One region of the Sporosarcina sp. P1 genome, then DNA from elsewhere that is predicted to be linked to it. Evidence: riboswitches for the same ligand, from Rfam matches in the RefSeq annotation. Region 1 holds a riboswitch; each other region holds the start of a gene.

Region 1 (4,218 bases):
TAATGGAATCTGACACGAAAATATTTAGAGGGAATAAACCGTTCTTTTTTACTAATTTAAAAGATGATCAGGGACTAGATGAAGTAGTAGAGTGGGTCAGGAAGCATGCGTTGTTAAAAGGACTAGGACAAGATGTCTGAATGGACAGGTGTTCTTGACCTCGTCATGGAAAATCGGCTAGGCCGCTCCGTGGCGAAAAGTGTCTACTTTCAAGGCGCATTTAAAGTAATGCGTCCCGTCTATTTCAATAAGAATAGTTATCCATGCTATTACTTATTGAATCCTGGCGGTGGTTATTTAGATGGTGATCGGTATCAAATGAAAGTCACACTGGGTGAACAGGCAATGCTAACGTTGACGACTCAGTCAGCGACGAAAGTATATAAAACGCCGACCAAGCAAGTATACCAAGAGACCGTCTTTCATCTGAAAAAAGACAGTTATTTAGAGTACTTACCCGATGCACTGATTGCATACGAAGATGCCAGTTGTTATCAGAAAAATAGTGTGTATATGGAAAAGGGAGCAACTTTTCTGTATTCTGATATATTGACTCCAGGTTGGTCACCGGAAGGAAGAAAATTCAGCTACGACATGCTCCGTTTGAAAACGGAGATTTATATGGAAGGTCAACTTGTTGTCTTTGATCATATTAAACTTCATCCAGCATCCCAAGACATGAATGAGTTAGGATTTATGGAAGGATATACACATTTAGGTTCGTTAATTGTCGTTGGAGAAAAAACGAGTGATGCGCTATTGGATCGATTATATGAAACGATTCAACATGAGACTGGAGAATTTGCATTTGGATTATCCAAGCTTACTGTTCCGGGCTTCACTATTCGCATATTGGCAAACTATACACAAGTTATAGAACGGATTATTTCAGTCTGCCACCACGTGATTAGCGATGAATGGAATCAACCGAAACCAAGTTTTTTAAGGAAGTACTAAAGACAGCCCGACAATTCAAAAGAGTTGTCGGGCTTTTTCTAAGAATTTTGTTAGTACTATACAAATTACTATGTATGAATAGTATTGAAGAAGATTTTATAATTCAATATGATTTGAAGTTCGCAGATTGGAGTGTGTTCGAACAACTAAGGTACCAGACAAGCGAAATAGGTAGAGTGTCATTTCCGATGATTGAAACACAGAAATTAGGGTATTATTATACATACGAGCTGCGGCATTTTATGGGCTTTGGCCTCTCCGTCAAACTAAGCAAATTATAGGAGTTTTTGGGTGTATTGGCTCCAACACTCGAGTGGATTAACAGAGGCTACAATAGATCGTTATACAAATGTATATTTGGCATTCTTTGCAAGGAACAAAGGAGTAATTGAGTAGACGACATGTAAGATGACTGTGATCACCAATTTTTTAACCGTATTTCCGAATTCCATAAAATATGTCAGAACATGAATTGATTTGACAACAAACTATTGCTGAGATATATTTGAATTTAAATTTCAGTATGATAAGGAATTTATAAGTAGCAAAAATAATGGGAAATTAAACTATGGGCTAGGTTGCTTGAATTAGTATTGTTGATGAAGTAAGATGAGCTATTTAATAAAAAAAGAATGGATACTATTTTTGGAGGTGTTTCCTGTGGTAGATGACTTTGAAGTGGAAAAAGTTTTTGAAGACAGGCAGTACGAGCGAATTCAGTTTAAGCTCATCATAGAAGGTCGCAATTACAAAGCAGACTATCATGATGGTAAAATCCAATGGCTTAATCCACACCCTAAGCAAGACGTTGGTGAAGAAGAAGTAAATGCCATAGAGGATAAAGTTTTGGAACTGTTATCCGAGCAAGGGATTAGAAATGAAGCGGATGATATTGAGATCGAACGTTCGATTAGCAATAATCAAACTCGGCCACTTCAGTTATTTAAATTGAAGATTCAAGGCGAAGAATTTAAAGGCACATTTATTAATGGCGAAGTTGAGTGGTTTCATCCTAAACCACGACGTAAACTAAAAGAAGAGCGCGTGAAAAAAATAGAAGAAGATGTTCAGAAGAAGCTAAACGAACATTTAGAATAACGAATGGACACTACATGAAATCTGCCGAAATAGATGTAGTCGATTGGAAAAGATCTATTTAAGATCTGTTGCCAATGGAAGTGTTGTATGTAGTGCAACAAGTACTCTCAATTCGTTTGACCTTTCCGACAAGATATGACTACAATGGATACACAAATGAAATAGTTGTTACCGCTAGGGGTGCTCTGTTGAGCTGAGAGAAGCATATTGCTTTAACCCTTTAACTTGATCCGGTTCATACCGGCGTAAGGAAGTGGTGCAGATGTTACGTAGCTTAGTTAAGTGCTTTGTGACGTCTCTCCGCCACTTCTGGTCAAGAAGTGGTTTTTTCATTTATTAAGAAAAAAGGGGAGAGTATACATGAAGTTCACTGAGCGTTTATTAGAGAAAACATTACCGATTTGGAGACAGAATCATAGTCATCCGTTTGTCCAAGAAATTGGAAATGGGACGTTGGATCCGGATAATTTTCGATTTTATATGGTGCAAGACTATTTATACTTAATTGATTATGCGAAAGTGTTTGCTGTAGGCACTATGAAAGCGACCGATGTAGAGATGATGGGGAAATTCGCTGCGTTGCTTAACGGCACATTAAACACAGAAATGGAGCTTCATCGTAAATATGCGGCGCGCTTTGGCATTACCGAAGAAGAGCTCGAGAATGCCAAGCCGTCTCCAATTGTCCTAGCGTATACGCACTATATGCTACATGTTAGTCAAAACGGTTCTTTAGCAGAAGTAGTCGCTGCATTATTGCCTTGTGCGTGGAGTTACTGGGAGATAGGCAAAGAGCTTGCTGCGTTACCAGGAGCGTTGGATCATCCATTGTATGGTGACTGGATTCGCATGTATTCATCGGAGGACTTTGGTGAGTTGGCTACTTGGTGCTTAGAATTAATGGATGAAACTGCAGAAGGTAAACCTGAATCGGAACTAGCGAGGCTAGAAGAGATTTTCCTTAATACGACTCGTTATGAGTATATGTTCTGGGACATGGCGTATACGAAACAGATGTGGCCTGGTGTGCAGGAAGAACAGATGATTACAAAGTAATACACAATAAACGTCCGACTAACATAGTTGGATGTTTTTTATTTAGAATCGAATGGGTAGAAACAGCGCATGCTATTTCCAAAGGAGGTGTGCGCCATCTTAGCGAAAGTAGGTTTGGCACTTGGAGTATTATGGACAAGTGGGTGGGGTACTAGTGATGCGCCAGCTGCTGCACATAGTAAAGTTGAAGTACCGGCATACGCCAAATGGTCAAGGCTTGCGATCAAGCAAACGATGCTTAAATATCCTCATGCAGATATCAAGGATTACTTGCATATCGCAACCGACTCAAAAAAAGTTACAAACCTGGAAAAATTTCAACTTTGGCTAAAAGAGGAAGAACGGGAATTCGGTGTGATAGTGACTGTCACCTATTCAACTGAAACAGGTAAATTTATTCGCATTGATTTTCAAGAAATACCTGTTCACTAAAAAAACGCCCCTATACCATATAACATGGCACAGGGGCGTTGGTTTATTCGGGATCTTTCTGATAAAAGAAATTGGGTGTCATAATGTCATTGGCAAACCGCTTGTGATAAACATGCGTGGCAGCAGGTGACAGTGGTGGGATGAGCCATACCCAGTTACCTGTCACTCTTCTTCCAACACTCCGCTCTTTCTTTTCGAACGATTTGAATTGCTTCGCTGCGGTATGATGATCAACAAGTGTGACACCTTCCTTCTCGTAGGAATGTAGAACAGCTATATTCAACTCCACAAGTGCTTTGTCTATCCAAAGAGAACGATTGGATTTTGTGTTTAGCCCCATCAGTTTGGCGACAGACGGCAAAAGATTATAACGATCCGCATCTGCAAGATTACGTGCTCCAATTTCTGTGCCCATATACCAGCCGTTAAATGGTGCCATAGGATATTCAATTCCACCGATATCAAGACGCATATTGGAAATGATCGGAACGGCATACCATTTTGTATTTAACTCGGAAATTCCTTTAATTTCGGGATGACTGATAGGTACTTCCTTTACTGATGATTTCGGTAGTTCAAAGAGTCGTGGAGATTTCCCAAACTCTTGAATGACAAGTGGTAATACATCAAAAGGTGTTTTGTTCCCTCGCCATCCCAGACGTTCACACAACTTGG
Region 2 (4,218 bases), on a different contig from region 1:
GCGGGAACTCACCATTGACTGAATACATCCAGCCACTTAGCGGACCGCCATCAAATTCCGCTACATTATTAATGCTTTTCACGTATAGGGTTGGACCTACACCAGTAAATTTGAATGGTATTGAGCCACTTTCTACTTCACGTTGTAGTACCGTGAACGCCGTATCCCCCGACTCAATTTCCAACTGTTTTGGGCTAATAATATCCCCCATATTCATTGTTCGTGTTTCTACGGAAAATGTAATATTCGTTGGATGTACTGGTGGCTCTATAGTTTCTTCTTCAGAAAATTGTTGCCAGACAGATTTACCCGTTTTAATTTCTTGTAGTGCAATTAAAGATTGTTCGACAGCTATCGTATTGACCCATTGATCGGCTGGTAAAGTGAATGCAAATGCTCCATTTTTCATTTGGAATTTGCTTAATGCATCTACAGGTGATTTCCCATCTTTTTGCCATTCGATAGATGTAACGTCTTCTCCTGAAGCAACCAGTCCTGAAATGACAGTCGCAATACTGTTGGAGTTTTCTCCCCAAGCGCCCCAGCCAGCTGTATCCAGTTGTTGTTCGCGTAAGACGTGTTTTGCTCGTTCAATGGCTGTATTCACCGCACTATCATCTTGATAATTTGCTAGTGCCAATAAGACCATCGCTGTCATATCGGGATCAGCTTTGTCTTGTACGTTTAATGAAAGAGAAAATCCACCCTTTTCCTTTTCTTGCTTTAACAAATGTTGTAACGCTTTTTCTTTCGCTTCAGCATTCCATGTTCCTACGTCCTGCCCACGCTTCATACCTGTATCTAAAGCGAGCATCGCCCAGGCGTGTTTATTTATAGGACCAATTGATCCATCTGCTTTTTGTTGTGCCGCTAACTCTGCATACAGATTACGATTCGTTTCCCACGCAGTAGTTGGATCCTTCCCTACTGCCAGCAAACCAAAGATATAACGGATATGGTCTGTATCTGACTCGTCACTATTTAATTCTGGATCTTTAGTAATCCACTCTGGTAATCGTGCTGTACCATCAATTAATTGCGAACTAGATGCGCCCAATCCAACCAGTTCCGTCCAACTAATTCCCGGCATACCCCATCTGAAATTATCCTTATTATATCTCTCTACTTCATAAAAACGTAACGTATCCGCTAGCATCTCGTCTACCGTACGAATAACTTCTGGTATAGCCGGAGTATGATTCGCAGTAGTGTTTACATTTGCCAGCTCTTCAACTGTTCCTTCTGTTTTCTCTACTCCTGTATCCACGGCTTGTACTGTCGGAGTTACAAACGACAACATCAACCACAAGCTTACTAACACAGAAAACGTCTTGCTTACTCGACTACCTTTCTTCAACGACTCCTACCCCCTATTTTTTTCAATAAAAAAATCCCGCCTCCGGAAAGAGACTAGGATGGATGGATGCGTGTTTAGACATACCTAATACAACACCACATACACACCTTTTTCCGGAAGGTTGTAAGCATCGTATTATGGTAAGTCTCCTGACTTTTGGATACCAACGCAACTTCAACCTTCCCAGTACGAATACCAGTGGTTGTCTGAAGTCACTTTCCAATTACAGTGGCCGGACCGTTCAGGATTTTCACCTGATTCCTTTTTAAGTCTTGCAAACTAGCAAGACACCAAAATACGCTATAAACTCCTCTTTATCATAAGGAGTCGACATAACAATTGCAATAGCGTAATATTTGACGGTTCATCTATTTACAGGCTTCTATCCTATACCGATTTCTCTAAACGCTATCTTGACTATCTTTTCAGACTATGTAACGATAAGAGATGGATAAACACTAGGGGTGCTTTTGCTGAGAGAGGCGTTCGCCTTAACCCTTGAACCTGCTCTAGATAATGCTAGCGGAGGGAAGTGGACATATGACGGATTTTATCCGTACTATGCAACCGCTTCGCATAGAGAAGTGGTTTTTTTGTGTGAATTTTTTTAAGAAATGAGAAGTGGTAAGAATATGATGAATAAAGTTTTAGAGTTTACTAATGTCTCTTTTCATTATCAAGCAACGAAAGCTTCGAAACCAACTGTTATTTTCGATCAAGTTGACTGGCACGTGAAGGAAGGCGAATTCGTTAGCATCATTGGACCAAGCGGCTATGGCAAAAGCACGTTATTTCGACTCATCACTGGCCTAGAGAACCCTGACAGTGGACAGATTTTATTGGACGGAGAAGTGACAACGAAGCGGTTAGGCAAGGTTGGCTATATGCCGCAGCAAGACTTACTCATGCCGTGGCGGACGATTCTTGAAAATGTTCAATTACCTGTAGAGCTTCAAAAACGTAAACCTTCTTCCGATGAAATCATCCAGTTACTTGCTGACTTCGGACTGGCAGGAGAAGAAAACGCCTATCCTGGAAACTTATCAGGCGGGATGCGACAACGTGTTTCTTTTTTGCGCACAATCCTGACTGGCTCAAATATTTTATTATTGGACGAGCCATTTAGCGCACTAGATGCGATTACGCGGCTGACGATGCAAGAGTGGCTAATCGATCAATGGCAAAAGCTCGATAAAACGATTGTCTTCATCACACATGATATTGACGAAGCCTTATTCCTATCCGATCGCATCTTTGTACTTGCTGAAAAACCGGTACAGGCGATTCGCGAAGTCTTCGTGCCTCTCAGCCGACCACGCACTATGCGGGACTTGGCACGACCGGAACTGATGGAACTGAAAGAGCAACTGATTAACGAGCTTCGTTCGGAGGCGCGGCTATGAAGAAGATGACTTCGTATAGTTGGTCTATACTTCTCGTTGCAATCCTTCTTGGCATATGGGAAATCGCAGCACGACTTTACGACAAAAGCTTCCTCTTCCCGTCCCCTTCAGCGATTCTGATCAGATTATGGGAGCTGAAAACGGAGCTGTTTATCCATCACTTACCTCCGACTGCTTTAACTATTTTGATCGGCTTATCGATTTCGATCATCATCGGATCCACACTAGCGATTGCGATGTATAGTAAGAAACCAATTGAGCAAGCTTTTTACCCTATTTTGATCGCGTCGCAAACGATTCCGGTCATTGCGCTTGCACCGATTTTTGTCTTGTGGTTCGGCTACAGCATTTGGAGTAAAGTCGCAGTCACCGTCCTGATCACTTTTTTCCCGATCACCGTCAGCGTATTCGACGGCTTACGCTCGTCAGATAAGAACTTACGTGAGTTAATGATGACAATGGGCGCATCCGCCAAAGATATCTTCTATAAGCTAGACCTACCTTCCGCTTTGCCATCTTTCTTCTCTGGACTCAAAGTGGCGGTCACACTTAGCGTAATTGGTGCGGCCATTGGAGAATGGTTAGGCGCGCAGGCAGGACTTGGATATTTCAGCAGAAGAATGATGACGCAATTTGATAGTGCTGCTGTATTCGCACCGATCGTCTTGCTTTCGGCAGTAGGCATTATCTTCTTTTTACTCGTTGTCGTAATAGAAAAATACTTTTTACAATGGAGGAATCATCAATGAAAAAACGTCTGTTCCTTAGCATCACGTGTCTTCTTCTACTTCTAGCTGGATGTACAAATGATACAACCCCTGCCAATCAAGAAGAGACACCGAACAATGAAAAGAAAAAAGTCAGCATTATGCTCGACTGGTATCCGAATGCCGTACATAGCTATATATATGTTGCGCAAGAAAAAGGATTTTTTAATGAAGAAAACGTGGAAGTGGACATTCAATTCCCTGCCAATCCGACCGACCCAATGAACTTGACCGCAGCAGGTAAAGTGACACTTGGATTGTATTACCAACCGGACGTCATTTTAGCGCAAGCAAATGAAAATATTCCGGTTAAAGCGATTGCCTCCATCGTACGTGAGCCGCTTAATTACACAGTCATGTTGGAAGAAAGCTCGATTCAATCACCTAAAGATCTTGAAGGCAAAACAGTTGGCTATCCTGGAATTCCACTGAACGAATCTCTGATTAAAACGATGGTAACGAATGACGGTGGCGATTATGACAAAGTGAATATGATCGATGTTGGATTTGAATTGGAATCTTCACTCGTTTCAAAACGCGTCGATGCCGTGACAGGAACATTTATTAACCACGAAGTGCCTGTTATGGACTCGAAAGGATTCAAAACGCGCTACTTTAATCCAGTAGACTATGGCGTGCCGAATTATAGTGAAATCGTGTTGTTGACGAGTGATGATACATGGAATAAAGA
Region 3 (4,218 bases), on a different contig from region 1:
CGTATACTTTGGGCAAATAGCGGAACTGTATAGGACTGCAATCGTTCATAGAAACCTCTAAATCCTTTTGAAAACTGGATATTTCGTACTTTTAAAGCATTCCTACGAATTTGTAGCTCTTCAGTTACAGCAGGAATTAAACGAAAAGCTGCAATAAAGCTATAGGCATATTTGGACGGCAGACGAAACTGTTGCATCATAGCATAAAAGAATAGTACAGGTTGGATAGTTAAGATAAACGTAAAGCCAACGAAGCCGAATGAAAGTGACTTACTTCCGAGCAAAAGCGCGTGTTGAATACTCTCTTCAGAAATCTTGAATAGCCCCCATTGCCAAATCACCGCTTCACCCTTACCGAACAACAACATGGTCAACCCAGTGGATAGGAATGAAATAGCTAACGGAATGGAAAGCAATGAAAGTTTCTTCAGCGAATAACCGCTAAATACATAAAATAATATTCCATATAAAATAGCTTGTGAGATAGCAAAAGATAAACTTTGATTTACGAGCGTAATAATCAAGAACGCAAAAAATACGATAAATTTTAACGCAGGATTGACTCGGAATAACCAGGTTTCGCGTTTAGGTGTGAACCAATTGAACACTCTTCGCACCTCCTACTCCATTAGCCGTATGCACAACACCATCAACTACAGTCCAAACAGCAGTAGCGAAGTTTTCTACTATTTCTGTATCATGCGTAACCATCAAAATTGTCATGCCTTCAGTGCGCAATTGTTCCAGCTTCTCAAGAATGGCGAAGGTGTTTCGTGCATCCTGCCCGAAAGTAGGCTCATCCAGTAACAAAATGTCTGTACTAGGAGTAAGAGCAGTTGCGACACTCAAACGACGCTTTTGACCCGTAGATAGCTGGTAAGGATGGCGCGAAACAGAATCAGGTAAGTTAAATAAGCACATCAATTCTTTCGCATATACGTCTGCATCATCTTTTGGCATGCCGTGTAAAGATACGGTTAACTCTTCCGTAATCGAGTTCGTCACAAATTGTAGTTCGGGATTTTGAAAGACGAGCGACAGACCTTGCGGGAGTTGCCGTTTCTTCTTTTTCCACGTAATGGGTACACCGTTCACTTCATAGATACCGCTAGTCCGAAGTAATTGCATGAGAGATAAAAGTAATGTACTTTTACCAGAACCATTTTCGCCAACAATTGTAATCCAGTCACCGGCCTGTACAGTCGCATGTTTGGCAGAAATCTTCTCCATTTGACCACGATGGCCGTGAAAGTCCTGGATTTGAATTTTCTTTTGTGATGAAACGGCTTGACGATTTATCATCATTAATTGAAACGCATCAGATGTTTTATATTCTTCCCATACCCCTGGGTACCAAATACCATATCGTTTCAGTTGTTCTTGAAAGTTTGCAAAAATATATGCTGGTGAACCATCTGCGATTATGACGCCATGATCATTAAACAACACAACACGATCTACCCAGTCAGCAATCAAATTGATTTTATGCTCCACAATGATCACAGTTTTATCAGCGGTTGCCTCTTTAATAGAAGACCAAATCTGTTGCGTGCCGTCCGGATCCAATAATGCAGAGGGTTCATCCAGAAATAGCACGTCAGGTTCTAATAATAAAACAGAAGCCAATGCTAACCGTTGTTTCATACCTTGAGACATTTCATTGATGGGCGTGTGGACATCTTTCAAATGCAAGTCCACACGCTTTAACACTTCTTCAATAAGAAGTGCCATTTCTTCACGCGGAACTTGAAGATTCTCTAAAACGAATGCAAGTTCTTCATCTACATAGGTCATACAGAATTGTGTGTCTGGGTCTTGGAAAACGAACCCCCATGAGTCAGGTAACAGAATGTCTGTTGCTTTCATTGGCAGTTCGATGGAGCTTGGTATAATGCCGCTCAGTACTTGGAGTAAAGTGGATTTCCCACAACCACTAGGACCAAGCATGAGAACTTTTTCGCCAGACTGAACAGAGAAGGAGAAGTCTTTAAAGACCAAAGCATCTTCTCCTGGAAACTTCAGTCGTAAATCTGTAACGCTGATGTTATTCATAGTTGGATCATACCTCCGCTTTTACTGATCAAGCATCGTATATTCTTTTTTATCAACAGGTCGAATGAGCGACGTCACACCTGTTGCTTCTAGCGCTCTTACAATGAGCACAGCAAAAATACCCGTGAAGATGAATGCGCTGATTGCACGTAATCCGTATTTTACAATGAGTGCCCATGTTTCGAGTGCTGCGTAACCATAAACCAAATCAAGTCCGAAACTTGCAAGACATGACGCGATTCCTGCTAATCCAGCAATTAAAATAGAATAGCGTTTATAACGGAATGCAGCGAACAATAATTCCGCAGCAAGACCCTGTGCGAGTCCATACATCAATACTTCAATACCATGACCAGCAAACGCAGATAAGGAAGCCCCTGCAATACTTGCGATGAGTGCAGTACCTGGTTTTCGTAATAATAAAAAGGCGAACGGCCCGACCATGAACCACATACCGTAAAGCAGTTGACGCGCGACAGGCATGATCGGTTTGACGACAGTGTATAAATCATCCCAAAACTTCATCAGCACGCCAAACACAACGCCAATCATGATGGTAATCAATAAATCGGTGAACTTTAACTTTTTCAAACTCTTCCACTCCTTGTTATTTTTTCATACAAAAAAGCCGTCTGAAGAGCAGACGGCCGAGGAAGGAAAGAGATTCCTGTATAATTCCATCGATCACGCTCTCTACGCTGGCATTACCCAGATCAGATTAACGGTCAGCAGTGGATTCATCTGCTATCTCAGCCTGATTCTCTCAAGCACCCGGACGGACAATCATGTAAGCAATCCTAGTATACAGCACGTTGAATTGTGTGGCAACTTATGAAATGACTACATGTTCAATAAAATGCTTGCAGTTTAAATTGAACATATTGTACTGAAATCCTGATATACTAATAGGATAGAAATGTTCATAATTAAATTCTCGATATAATGGAAATAGAGTGTAAAAGGAGTTTTCACATGACAAAACATATAGCGTTTATTGACGTGGAGACGACAGGTATGAGTGCCGAGGCGAGTGAAGTGATCGAGTTAGGCGTTATGCTGGGAGAGTATGAAAATAACCGTATTGTTCGGGTCGCTGATGAGTATTGCGAGTTTCAAGAACCGTTCTATTCCATTTCTCCGACGATTACGAATCTCACGGGCATTACCGATCAGATGGTAAGAGGGAAGTCGCTTGATATGGATAGAATTCTAAAAATACTTGATCAAGCAGACGGTATAGTAGCACATAACGCATCATTTGATAGGGGGTTCGTCAGCCGGCTATTACCTGAAACGCTCGATATGGACTGGTATTGCTCCGTCAGACAAATCAAATGGAAAAATTACGGCTTTGAAAACGGTAAACTGCAACAATTGCTGAGAGCGCACCGAATTCAAGTGCATAATGCCCACAGAGCACTTGACGATGCAAAAAACCTAGCACTCTTACTGAACTCGTCCAATCCGAATCTGACGGATGATACATTCATCTCCTATTTGATGAATAAAGCACCGATGAAGAAACCAGCCAAATCAAGATTTTAATAGTAGCGAATGATGTCCGGGAATACTTCACCGGGCATCTTTTTTGTATGGTTTAAGGTTTAAATCATGGGAAAGTGAGTCTTATAACAAAATCAAAGTATAGAATGATGACACAAAGACGTCATGGAAGTATGCTGAATTCTTATGTATAAACCAATCTGCACATCTTTTTCATAATCTTTTTCTATACTTAAAATATAGATGGCTAGGAAGTTTATTGAAGACTATAGAAGAGATGGGAGACAAATGAAAACGAAAGAGAAGAATCAGCGAAGAGAAATATAGGTCTACTGAAAACTATGAATGAATATGGGCGATGCCGCTTAAAAGCTTTTCATGTGCAAAGTTTTTTCATATATTTTTGCTATACTACTTTTGAAATAATTAGACAAAGGGGATATGAAAATGAGTAAAAAAATTCAAATGGGTATATTTTTGCTGAGTGCGATACTGATCAGTGGATGTAGTGACGATGCACAATCGAATGAACAGAACAATCAACACATGATGAATCAAAATAGCAACGAAGGAAATCATCACATGATGGGTGACTCTGCAATGGGTAACGGGCATATGAGCCATGATGACGTAGTGCGTTTAGAAGACTCGACAGGTGAAAAT
Region 4 (4,218 bases), on a different contig from region 1:
GGCGGTAACGCTTCGAGCAGACAATGCAAGCAGGGTGAGCCTTCTTTTACACCAATAGGAAACGTCAGCCCGTAGCTCCCGACGCAAGCACCCATGAAGAAAGGGATGCCCAGTTGTAATGCGGCGTCATTTGCCAGTAATCGAGTTTCGATATTATCTGTGCCGTCGAGAATGAATTGATGGCCTTCGAATAATTCGAGGATGTTTTCTGGCGTCACATCCGCTACAATCCCACGCACTTTCACATCGCTGTTGATAGCGCGCAATCGGCTTTCCGCAGCAATTGCTTTTGGCAATTGATCGATGACATCTTGTTCCGTATATAATTGCTGTCTATGGAGATTGGTCCATTCCAAAATATCGCGATCGACAATCGTCAGTTCACCGACACCTGCCCGGACTAGCATCTCCGCTCCAGAAGAACCGAGTGCACCCGCTCCTAAGACGAAAACTTTTGCTTCACGAATACGCTGTTGCCCAACCAGTCCGATCGGTGCAAACAGCTCTTGCCGAGAATATTTACCAATCAATTTGTCACAAGTCCTTCAGTGGGACTGCTAGCTACACCATAGTCACGTACTGGCATACGTCCTGCCTTATAACCGAGACGTCCCGCTTCAATCGCCATCTTCATTGCGGCTGCCATCATGACAGGATTTGCCGCTTCTGACACTGCTGTATTTAACAAGACACCGTCTGCTCCGAGCTCCATCGCGAATGCTGCGTCTTTTGGTGAGCCAACGCCTGCATCGATGATCACGGGGACATTGGACTGCTCAATGATGAATGACAGATTCAGCGGGTTCAGAATGCCTCTGCCTGAACCGATTGGCGCAGCGCCCGGCATGATGGCATGAACGCCTAATTCGCATAGTCTTTTTGCGAGTACTACATCGTCTGACGTATAAGGCAATACAATAAAGCCTTCCTCTAATAGCATTTCAGAAGCACGTAATGTTTCTACAGGGTCTGGAAGCAATGAACGGCTGCACCCAATGATTTCAACCTTTACCATGTCACAAAGTCCGGATGCTTTTGCGAGACGCGCGATATGTACGGCTTCTTCTGCTGTGCTTGCACCTGCAGTATTTGGAAGCAATGTATAGCGAGTTAAATCCAATTGCTCTAGAAAATTAGGCTGCGATGCTTCAAAAATATCCATGCGCCGTACCGCGAATGTGAGGATGTCTGCTTCCGATTCTGCGACTGCCTGCTTTTGTATATCAAATGAAGGGTATTTCCCTGTACCTAATAATAAACGTGAAGAGAATTCTTTATCTGCAATTTTTAACATCTTCATCCGCCTCCTACAAAATGTATGATTTCAATTTGGTCTCGATCCATAATCGGTGCATCGTAGTACTCTTTTTGCAAAATTTCTTTGTTTTTCTCCACAATCAAAATACGATCACCAAGTCCTAAATGCTCAAGTAACTGCTGAATCGTCCTTACTTCCGGAACGACTGAATACGACTTTCCGTTCAGGTCAATCATTTTCTCCATTAAACGCCTCTCCTTTTCTATAACTCTGTAAAACGTTTAGTGACCGCATAGGGGATAATACAGCCGCGCCTGCTACGTTGTTTCGCTGCAAATCAGGCAAATGATGTGGCTGAATTCCGCCGATTGCATATACGGGAATCGAACTCCACTTCGCAATAGAAAACAATTCGTCGGTACCGCGTGCTGGTAGGCCAGGTTTTGATTTTGTTTCGAAAACATGCCCGTATAAGAGCCAATCTGCTCCTTCTGTCGTAGCTTTTTTTGCTTCTTCTATTGAATGAATCGAGCAGCCGAATGTTAGCTCGGGAAACTTCCGACGTGCATTCCGTACACTCATGCCATAGCCCGGCAACTGTACGTTCGAAAGGTTTAGCTTGCTGGCTACGTAAGGTCTGGCATGTATAATGAGCTTTTCAAGTGGGAATCCACAATTCGCAAGACGTGAAATCACATCTATCAGTTGTTCATCTGTCTTGGACTTTTCACGCAAGATCATAGCATCCAGAAACGGTATTGTCTGTTGCAAGTGAAGTGTTAGTTCATCAAGCGAAAGACGGTCATCGGTCACGCCAAGTAATTTCATTCATGCCCCTCCAATAGAAAAAACCACTTCCCGAATCGGAAAGTGGTGGATGTGTCGACAGAAATACATACGGAACGACTCGCCACTTCCCTCCGCAGGTGCTAACCTGTTCAGGTAATAAGGGTTTCAGAGCCACACTCTTTTCTCAGTCCTTGTAAAGGATTCCCCTAATGGTCAAAATATTTCATTTTCAGAACTAGCGTATCATGTGTGTGTGAGAATGAAAAGAGTTTCTTCATAAAAACTAGAAGATGATTGCGCCAAACTATTTTATTCATTTGCCTCAATTCACTTGTATTAATTATCCTACGTATAAGATTATTTTGTGAAAACGACCTGGACGTCCATCAACTTTTGTCAAACAATACTTTTTCTTCTCGTCAAAGTGCTTTATACTGAATAGGTAGTACACATTTATGAATAGAGGAGAATCGTACGGATGAAATTAACCTATTCTGGTAAAACGAAAGACGTCTACCGCTTGGAAGATGGCCACGTGCTATTGAAATTCAAGGATGATGTAACAGGGGAAGATGGTGTATTTGATCCAGGTGCCAACACAGTAGGCCTGACGATTGAAGGTGCCGGGAAGTCTGGACTTCGCATGACGAAATACTTTTTCGAGAAATTGGAGGAGCAAAACGTACCGACACATTACATCGATGCCGATCTGGATGAAGTGACGATGACGGTGAAGCCTGCTACGGTCTTTGGTAAAGGATTAGAAGTGATTTGTCGATACCGTGCGGTCGGAAGTTTCTTGCGCAGATTCGGTGCATACGCTGAAGAAGGACAAGTACTGGATGCTTACGTGGAAGTGACGCTGAAAGACGATGAACGTCAAGATCCACCTATTTCGGAAGATGCTTTGGCGCAACTTCACATTTTAACGCATGAAGAATATGCGACACTTAAAGAATTAACAAAGCAAATTTCTGAAGTAGTGCGAAAAGAGATGGCGGAAAAAGGTTTAGAACTATATGATATCAAATTGGAATTCGGTCGCGATCCTGAGCGCAACATCATGTTGATCGATGAAATTTCAGGAGGCAATATGCGCGTTTATCGAGGCGATACATATATTGAACCAATGGAATTAGAAAAGATATTATTCTCATAAAACTTGACCGGAAACGAAAAATGTTTCCGGTTTTTTATGTTTCCTATACTGGCAACCAGTGTGTGTGGCGATACATAGTTTGCTTTTTCACCAGTGTGCGGTAGTGAATTCTAGCTAATGAAAGGGCCTTTTCTATCAGCGAAACTTTAATCTGTCTGCGGCTTTCATTTATTTGTTGGAAGGGGGAAGCGGTTGCGCTCTATGTTTGTCGTTAAGCGCTCAATGTGTCTGTGTAAACGCTCTATGTCGGGCGTAAAGCGCTCAAAGTCCAGCGGTAAACGCTCAATGTCACGAGGTAACCGCTCTATCCAGTCCGCGATCCGCTCTTAAAATGATAGATACATGTTAGAATTTTGAGAAATGGGGTACACTACACACTATGAGTTCATTATCCAATCAGTAATGAACAATGAATTACATAACTTATACAAGGAGGAATTTAATGATGTGGAAATTATCAAGTATTGCATTGAGCTCAGCGTTATTGATGGCAGCTTGCGGGGGCGCTACGGATGAAGGAAATGAAAAGGAAAAAGAACCGGTGAACGGCACGGGTGATCCAGTTGTAGAAGAGGAGACAGTGGAGCCTGAAGTGATGGCGCCGGTTATAAATGTGGATGGAGAAGAAATTGGTTCTGTAACGCTAACGCAAGGGCCATCTGGAGTAGCAATGGATATCGATGTATCCGGCCTTGAGCCAGGAGAACACGGTATGCACTTCCATGAAACCGGCGTCTGTACTGCACCGGACTTTAAAGAGTCTGCTGGCGGTCATTTCAACCCAACAGATAAAAAGCATGGATTAGAGAATCCAGAAGGACACCACGCAGGAGATTTGGAGAATCTTGTGGCGGATGAAGAAGGTAACGCAAAAGTTACTGTGACGACAGATGCAGTTACGCTTGAGTCTGGAAAAGAAAATTCGTTAATGGATGAAGATGGAAGTGCATTGATTATCCATGAAGGCGCAGATGATAACATTACCGATCCAGCAGGCAATTCAGGAACACCA

The links. Region 1 has a riboswitch for thiamine pyrophosphate ahead of tenA (thiaminase II). Riboswitches for the same ligand answer to the same signal wherever they lie in the genome.
Region 2: it holds a riboswitch for thiamine pyrophosphate, as region 1 does, so the genes downstream of both, CSV73_RS09280 (ABC transporter ATP-binding protein) here and tenA (thiaminase II) in region 1, are expected to answer to the same signal.
Region 3: it holds a riboswitch for thiamine pyrophosphate, as region 1 does, so the genes downstream of both, CSV73_RS08390 (ECF transporter S component) here and tenA (thiaminase II) in region 1, are expected to answer to the same signal.
Region 4: it holds a riboswitch for thiamine pyrophosphate, as region 1 does, so the genes downstream of both, CSV73_RS12090 (thiamine phosphate synthase) here and tenA (thiaminase II) in region 1, are expected to answer to the same signal.

Annotation. Positions count from the first base shown of each region.
Region 1 is NZ_PDYS01000002.1:302,869-307,086, forward strand. It holds gene ureG (urease accessory protein UreG) at 1-140, shown strand, start outside; gene CSV73_RS04405 (urease accessory protein UreD) at 133-957, shown strand; gene CSV73_RS04415 (YheE family protein) at 1,618-2,055, shown strand; TPP riboswitch at 2,222-2,324, shown strand; gene tenA (thiaminase II) at 2,416-3,111, shown strand; gene CSV73_RS04425 (DUF3889 domain-containing protein) at 3,181-3,543, shown strand; gene CSV73_RS04430 (nitric oxide synthase oxygenase) at 3,587-4,218, opposite strand, start outside.
Region 2 is NZ_PDYS01000007.1:135,455-139,672, reverse strand. It holds gene CSV73_RS09285 (DUF4430 domain-containing protein) at 1-1,357, opposite strand, end outside; cobalamin riboswitch at 1,480-1,667, opposite strand; TPP riboswitch at 1,808-1,905, shown strand; gene CSV73_RS09280 (ABC transporter ATP-binding protein) at 1,993-2,760, shown strand; gene CSV73_RS09275 (ABC transporter permease) at 2,757-3,509, shown strand; gene CSV73_RS09270 (ABC transporter substrate-binding protein) at 3,506-4,218, shown strand, end outside.
Region 3 is NZ_PDYS01000006.1:90,146-94,363, reverse strand. It holds gene CSV73_RS08400 (energy-coupling factor transporter transmembrane component T family protein) at 1-608, opposite strand, end outside; gene CSV73_RS08395 (ABC transporter ATP-binding protein) at 586-2,052, opposite strand; gene CSV73_RS08390 (ECF transporter S component) at 2,074-2,643, opposite strand; TPP riboswitch at 2,726-2,837, opposite strand; gene CSV73_RS08385 (exonuclease domain-containing protein) at 3,025-3,597, shown strand; gene CSV73_RS08380 (multicopper oxidase family protein) at 4,003-4,218, shown strand, end outside.
Region 4 is NZ_PDYS01000012.1:61,728-65,945, forward strand. It holds gene CSV73_RS12075 (ThiF family adenylyltransferase) at 1-530, opposite strand, end outside; gene CSV73_RS12080 (thiazole synthase) at 527-1,300, opposite strand; gene thiS (sulfur carrier protein ThiS) at 1,297-1,503, opposite strand; gene CSV73_RS12090 (thiamine phosphate synthase) at 1,487-2,086, opposite strand; TPP riboswitch at 2,157-2,265, opposite strand; gene CSV73_RS12095 (phosphoribosylaminoimidazolesuccinocarboxamide synthase) at 2,526-3,206, shown strand; gene CSV73_RS12100 (superoxide dismutase family protein) at 3,649-4,218, shown strand, end outside.